2 regions of the Rheinheimera gaetbuli genome follow, and region 2 is predicted to be linked to the other one. Evidence: predicted binding sites of a transcription regulator. Region 2 holds the regulator's gene; the other holds the start of a gene.
What was found. Region 2 encodes sigma-54, which starts transcription at its own class of promoters, with help from an activator protein. Its sites were predicted from a motif close to TGGCANGNTNCNTGCTT; they were not measured.

Region 1 (3,416 bases), on a different contig from region 2:
AATAAAACTGGTAATACGAAATTGGCAATAACAACCCTTACCCTGCCCGCGGTGGCAAAACTAAATTTATTTTTACATATTACCGGCCGCCGCGATGACGGCTATCACAACCTTGAGACGCTGTTTCAGTTGTTAGATGCTGGCGATGAGCTAAGGTTTAGCTTACGCCAGGATGGCGCCATCGAGCTTGATTGCAACAACAGCGCGCTGATAAACGAGCAGAATTTAGTGCTGCGCGCGGCCCGTCTGTTACAGCAATACAGCGGCTGTAGCTTAGGTTGTGATATTTATCTCGATAAACGCCTGCCAATGGGTGGCGGTTTAGGTGGCGGTTCTTCCGATGCAGCCACTACGCTGCTGGGTTTAAATAAACTCTGGCAACTGAACTTACCGCTGGATGTTCTGGCTGAGCTTGGATTAAAGCTTGGTGCCGATGTGCCACTGTTTGTCCGCGGTTTTACCGCCTTTGCCCAAGGCATCGGCGAAAAATTACAACCGGTTAAACTGGATGAAAAAGTGTACCTGGTGGTAACACCGAACTGCCATATCAGCACAGCAGAAGTATTCCAGCATCCTGATTTAATTCGTAATTCTATGCCAATACCGGCCGATGCGCTACTAATAACAACCTGGCGCAATGACTGTCAGCCACTGGTCGAACGCCTCTACCCAATTGTTGCAATAACCTTACAGTGGTTGGTAGAATACGCGCCGTGTCAAATGACGGGTACTGGCGCCAGTGTGTTCGCCGCATTCCCGGACCAGACCAGTGCTCAGCATGCTCTGGCAAAATTACCGGCTAACTGCCGCGGTTTTATTGCCAGAGGGGTCAACCAGTCGCCAGTGTGGGCTGCGTTGGCAGATACCGAATAAGTAACTGTAGCGGTGTATTACCGCTGCGTATTGATAATACCGGACTCACCACCGCCCTGAGGATCCTACCGTGCCTGACATGAAGGTTTTCGCTGGTAACGCCATACCAGAACTCGCAAGTAAAATCGCCAGCCGCCTGTATATTAAACTTGGAGATGCCGAAGTCGGCCGTTTCAGTGATGGGGAAGTTAGTGTCCAAATCAATGAAAATGTGCGTGGTTCTGATGTATTTATTATCCAATCTACCTGCGCGCCAACCAACGATAACCTGATGGAACTGATCGTGATGGTAGACGCGCTGCGTCGCGCCTCTGCCGGTCGTATCACTGCCGTAATGCCATACTTTGGCTATGCCCGTCAGGACCGCCGGGTACGCTCAGCCCGTGTGCCCATCACCGCTAAAGTAGTGGCTGACTTTTTATCAAGCGTCGGTGTCGATCGGGTATTAACGGTAGACTTGCACGCCGAGCAAATTCAGGGTTTCTTCGATGTACCGGTAGATAACGTGTTTGCCAGCCCGGTGTTGCTGGAAGATATGCGCAAAAAAGATCTGCAATCTCCGGTAGTGGTATCGCCTGATATCGGTGGTGTAGTGCGCGCCCGCGCTATCGCTAAATTGCTGAACGATGCCGATTTAGCCATTATCGACAAACGCCGGCCAAAAGCCAATGTCTCTCAGGTAATGCATATTATTGGTGATGTAAAAGACCGTGATTGTATTATCGTCGATGACATGATCGACACCGGCGGTACTTTATGCAAAGCCGCAGAAGCCTTAAAAGAGCAAGGCGCCAAGCGGGTGTTTGCCTATGCCACCCACCCTGTATTCTCTGGCAGCGCGCCACAGAATATAGCCAATTCAGTTATCGACGAGTTAATTATAACTGACACTATCCCGCTAACTGCAGAAATGAAAGCCGTAGCCAAAGTGCGCCAGTTAACGTTAAGCGAAATGCTGGCCGAGTGTATCCGCCGCATCAGCAACGAAGAGTCCATCTCGTCTATGTTCGACTAAGCAAAAGCTGTGTTTTGCACAATTTGCACAAAAAAGCGCCTTATGGCGCTTTTTTTTCACATCAACGTCCCCTTTTTAAATACAACATCGTCACAATTATTTACAATAACCTGACTGCCAGCGGAAAATAAAAAATAAGTCCTTGTTTATTATGAAATTTAATATTTGGCACAAAACATGCTTATGCACGCCGGATTTAAAAAACACAAAAAAGGAAGATCAGCAATGAAAGTTACTCTTTTAGCTGCGGCAACTTTGTTGTTTACAGCAAGTGCCAACGCAACCATTATCACCGTATTTGATAGTATTCCAAACGGCAGTTCAGCTTTTGACACTACCGTACTGGGGGCTGGCGGCACTGTATATAACGATGTGTGGGCAACACTGCTTAATGGTAGCTCACTGACACGCCCGGGTTATACCGTGACCCGTAACAATGGTGGCAACATCTCACAAGCTAGTTATGGCACCATGTCTGGCCGCGCAATTGATATAAGCCCCAACGGCAGCTACGGCGGCACAAATGGCACTATCGCCAGCGGTATTACCTTTACCTTTGATAATGCTATTAACTCTTTTGGCTTTGAAGTAGGCGACTGGGCCACTTGCTGCTTTTTCCCGACAACAGATTTATTCATCTCCTTTGATGACGGTGCGCCAATACAGGTTGCATCTGCCAGCCAAAACAGTGACGGCCGCTTTTTAAATCAGTTTGGAAGCAGCGTTTATGAGATCTTTGTAGCTGCGTTTGATGACACCGGCTTTTTTAACAAAGTACAGTTTTGGGGCAACGGCTCAGGTGAGTATCTGGTTGTTGGCGGCCAGGTAAAATATGGCTTGGTTAATGTGGGCAGCTTACCCCCTTCACAAGTTTCAGCTCCGGCATCTGTAGCCATGTTAATGCTTGGCTTGTTTGGCATCGGTTTAAGCCGCCGCAAAAAAACACAAGCATAAGCTGTAAGTTTTTAGCTTGATTTGCCAACAGCTCTCTTCGGAGAGCTTTTTTGTCGGTACAAAAGCTCTATGTATTCACGGCTGGCCAAGCTGAGTTTTAGTTTGCAGCTTGTGTTAGCCGGTGGTAATATGTCGCGCCCTTGAAACTGGGGGTCCAGCCTGAGACTGGTCGCAAGTCTTGGGAAACTTAAATTTTTGGAGTACATCATGTCTGATGCAATCTTTACATTAAGCGCAGAAGTCCGTACTGATGCAGGGAAAGGTGCGAGCCGCCGCCTGCGTCACGAAGACAAAGTGCCAGCTATCATCTACGGTGGCAGCAAGCCAGCACAATCTATCACTTTAGAGCACTCTAAACTGATTAAAGCACAAAGCTTCGAAGCCTTTTACTCTCACATCCTGACAATTAACGTTGGCGGTGAAGAAGTAAAAGCTATCGTTAAAGCCATGCAACGCCACCCGTTCAAACCAAAAGTGATGCACGTTGACTTCCAACGCGTAGAAGCTGGCCATGAACTGCACACTACTGTTCCTGTTCACTTCGTTAACGAAGAAGCAGCAGTTAAAAAAGGTG
Region 2 (3,416 bases):
AAAGAAATATACATCGTTAGCGGCAACCCAGTTAACTACAGCCAACAGCTGGAAGATGGCAAGATCGTCAATGCTTCTGCCAGTGAAATGCGCTACGAGCCGGCTAATCGCACTTTGATACTAAATGGCAATGCAGAACTGGCACAAAGCGGCAGCGTCGTCAAAGCATCAGTAATAAAATACAATGTTGAAACGCAAGAACTGAATGCAGCGAGTGACAGCTCCAGACGGGTAACCACTATTATTACTTCAGAGGAAGACCAGCAACCATGAAGTTAGTCGCCTCACATCTGGCAAAAAGTTATAAAAGCCGGCAAGTGGTTAAAGATGTTAGCCTTGAAGTTAATGCCGGACAAATTGTTGGGCTGTTGGGACCCAATGGCGCCGGCAAAACCACCACTTTTTATATGATTGTAGGCCTGGTACCGTCTGACAAAGGCAAAATAACGCTAAACGATAAGGATATTACTTTCGATCCAATACATGCCAGAGCCCGGCTGGGTATTGGTTATCTGCCGCAGGAAAGCTCGATTTTTCGCAAACTCACCGTGTATGAAAACCTGCTGGCTATATTACAAACCCGTAAAGACTTAAGCCGTACCCGTCGGGAAGAAGTTGCCGACGACTTGCTGGAAGAGTTTCATATTGGCCATATTAAACATAGCCTGGGTATGAGTTTGTCTGGTGGCGAACGCAGACGCGTTGAAATTGCCCGAGCGCTGGCTGCCAACCCGGCGTTTATTTTGTTGGATGAACCCTTTGCCGGTGTCGATCCGATATCCGTCCTCGACATTAAAAAAATTATTCAGCATTTGTGCCAACGTGGTATCGGTGTACTGATTACCGACCATAATGTACGTGAAACCCTTGATGTTTGCGAGATTGCGTACATCGTTAGTCATGGTGAACTGATTGCATCAGGCGCCCCTCAAGACGTATTGGCCAATCAGAAAGTACGGGATGTATACCTCGGCGAGCAATTCAGGCTATAGTTAGCAAAAAAGTACTTGTGGTAATTCAGGAGATTAGTAGAAGTAGATGAAGCCCTCTTTGCAACTCCGCTTAGGACAGCAACTCACCATGACACCGCAGCTACAGCAAGCTATCCGTTTGCTGCAGTTGTCGACAATAGAGTTGCAGCAGGAAATTCAGGAAGCGCTGGATGCAAACCCATTGCTTGAAGCCGAAGACGAATATGACAGCTTCAACGCTGAGCCGGTAAATATCTCTGAATCATTACAGTCCGCTTCTGACAATACCACTGATGAGCAGTTCGAAGCCGCAGAGCCAGACACCAGTGATGCGATGTCAGAGCAAAATATCAGCGAAGATTTGCCGCTTGATAACAACTGGGATGATTTAGTTAGTGCAGCACCGGTTAGCGCCGGCAATTCGGGAAGCGAAGAAGATACCGTGTATCAGGGTGAGACCAGCGAAACATTGCGCGATTATCTGCGCTGGCAAATGCAGCTGACCCCATTTTCAGAAACCGACAGGGCTATTGCAGAAATCATCATTGAAGCGATAGACGATAACGGTCTGCTTACTATCAGCTGTGATGACATTCTTGAATCGCTGGGTCTGGCAGATATTGAAGCAGATGAAGTAGAAGCCGTCATTAAACGCATCCAATTATTCGACCCGGTTGGGGTAGGTGCACGCTCAGTGCAGGAATGTCTGACAGTGCAGCTGCGCCAGTTTAGCCCTGATACGCCGTTTTTAGCCGCTGCACAGAGCCTGATCCGTGATCACACAGAACTTTTAGCTAACCGCGACTTTCGTTCTTTAATGCGGGTGACTAAACTAAAAGAGGATGAGCTAAAAGAAGCAATGCGGCTCATCCACTCTTTGAACCCGCGTCCCGGTGCCGATGTTATCCGGGAAGAGCAGCAGTACGTTGTCCCTGATGTCAGCGTGATGAAAGTAAAAGGTCGCTGGCAGGTTGAGCTTAATCCGGATGCTATGCCCAAGGTGCGGATAAACCAACAATATGCTGCAATGTCACGTACCGCGAAAAACAGTACAGACAGCCAGTTTATTCGTTCACATTTGCAGGAGGCAAAGTGGTTTTTGAAAAGCTTAGAAAGCCGTAACGAAACCCTGTTAAAAGTGACAAACTGCATTGTGCAACAGCAGCAGGCATTTTTTGAGCATGGTGAAGAAGCCATGAAACCTATGGTGCTTAACGACGTAGCAGAGATGGTAGGTATGCATGAATCAACCATCTCTAGGGTTACCACACAAAAATACATGCATACACCAAGGGGTATTTTTGAACTTAAGTTCTTCTTTTCCAGTCACGTTAGTACTGAGAGTGGTGGCGAATGCTCGTCTACTGCAATCAGAGCCTTTATCAAGAAATTAGTGGCGGCGGAGAATCCGGCTAAACCGCTCAGCGATAGCAAAATGGCTGACATTCTGCTGGAGCAAGGTATCAACGTAGCGCGGCGTACTATTGCCAAATACCGCGAATCCCTGTTCATACCGCCGTCTAATCAACGCAAGACCTTGCTGTAAATAAGCCTAAAAGAAGGAATATGTCTATGCAAATCAATCTTACCGGTCGCCATGTTGAAATTACCACAGCCTTAAGAGAGTACGTTGACAGCAAATTTGCAAAGCTTGAACGGCATTTCGATCACATAAATAATGTACATGTGATCCTAAACGTGGAAAAATTAAAGCAGATTGCTGAAGCTAAGCTGCACTTGAGTGGTGGCGAAGTATTTGCAATTTCTGAAGATGAAAACATGTATGCTGCGATCGACCAGCTGATTGATAAACTGGATCGTCAGGTGATCAAGCATAAAGAGAAAATTTCCCGACACTGATTTGGCCATGATGAATTTAAGCTCAATGCTTGCCGAGAACTGCACTAAAAGTGCAGTTCTTTTTAACAGCAAAAAACGCATTCTGGAATATATTGCCGAACTGGCACACCAGCAACTACCTGATATTGCTGAGTACAGTATATTAGAAGCACTGACAACCCGTGAGAAGTTGGGGTCAACCGGCATAGGAGGCGGTATCGCCATTCCACACGGCAAACTGAAGCAGGTTACCGAACCGCTACTGGTGTTTGTGGTTAGCAAAGAGAGTATTCCGTTTGATGCTATTGATAACCAGCCGGTGGATATTTTTTGTGCTATTCTCATCCCGGAACAACAATGCCAGGCACACCTTAGCACGCTTGCAGCTATTGCCCGATTGCTAAGTCAGAAAGAACTCACCAAAAAACTCCGTCACGCCGAAACCAACCAGCAACTCTATCAGTTATTACTGGAATATAGTGCTATGGACAACAACACATGAAATTACTGGTAGTCAGTGGTCGTTCCGGTTCCGGAAAATCTGTTGCCTTAAGGGTAATGGAAGACCTAGGCTATTATTGTGTCGACAATATTCCGGTGAATTTA

Region 1: ACYVIC_RS03700 (PEP-CTERM sorting domain-containing protein) is a predicted target of sigma-54. The motif match lies at 2,055-2,071, and genes of this name have one in related genera.

What each region holds. Positions count from the first base shown of each region.
Region 1 is NZ_BAAGTL010000002.1:101,632-105,047, forward strand. Features, by position in the region: gene lolB (lipoprotein insertase outer membrane protein LolB) at 1-31, shown strand, start outside; gene ispE (4-(cytidine 5'-diphospho)-2-C-methyl-D-erythritol kinase) at 28-873, shown strand; gene ACYVIC_RS03695 (ribose-phosphate pyrophosphokinase) at 953-1,888, shown strand; gene ACYVIC_RS03700 (PEP-CTERM sorting domain-containing protein) at 2,114-2,842, shown strand; gene ACYVIC_RS03705 (50S ribosomal protein L25/general stress protein Ctc) at 3,050-3,416, shown strand, end outside.
Region 2 is NZ_BAAGTL010000008.1:258,339-261,754, reverse strand. Features, by position in the region: gene lptA (lipopolysaccharide transport periplasmic protein LptA) at 1-273, shown strand, start outside; gene lptB (LPS export ABC transporter ATP-binding protein) at 270-992, shown strand; gene ACYVIC_RS08075 (RNA polymerase factor sigma-54) at 1,039-2,517, shown strand; gene hpf (ribosome hibernation promoting factor) at 2,544-2,831, shown strand; gene ptsN (PTS IIA-like nitrogen regulatory protein PtsN) at 2,839-3,312, shown strand; gene rapZ (RNase adapter RapZ) at 3,309-3,416, shown strand, end outside.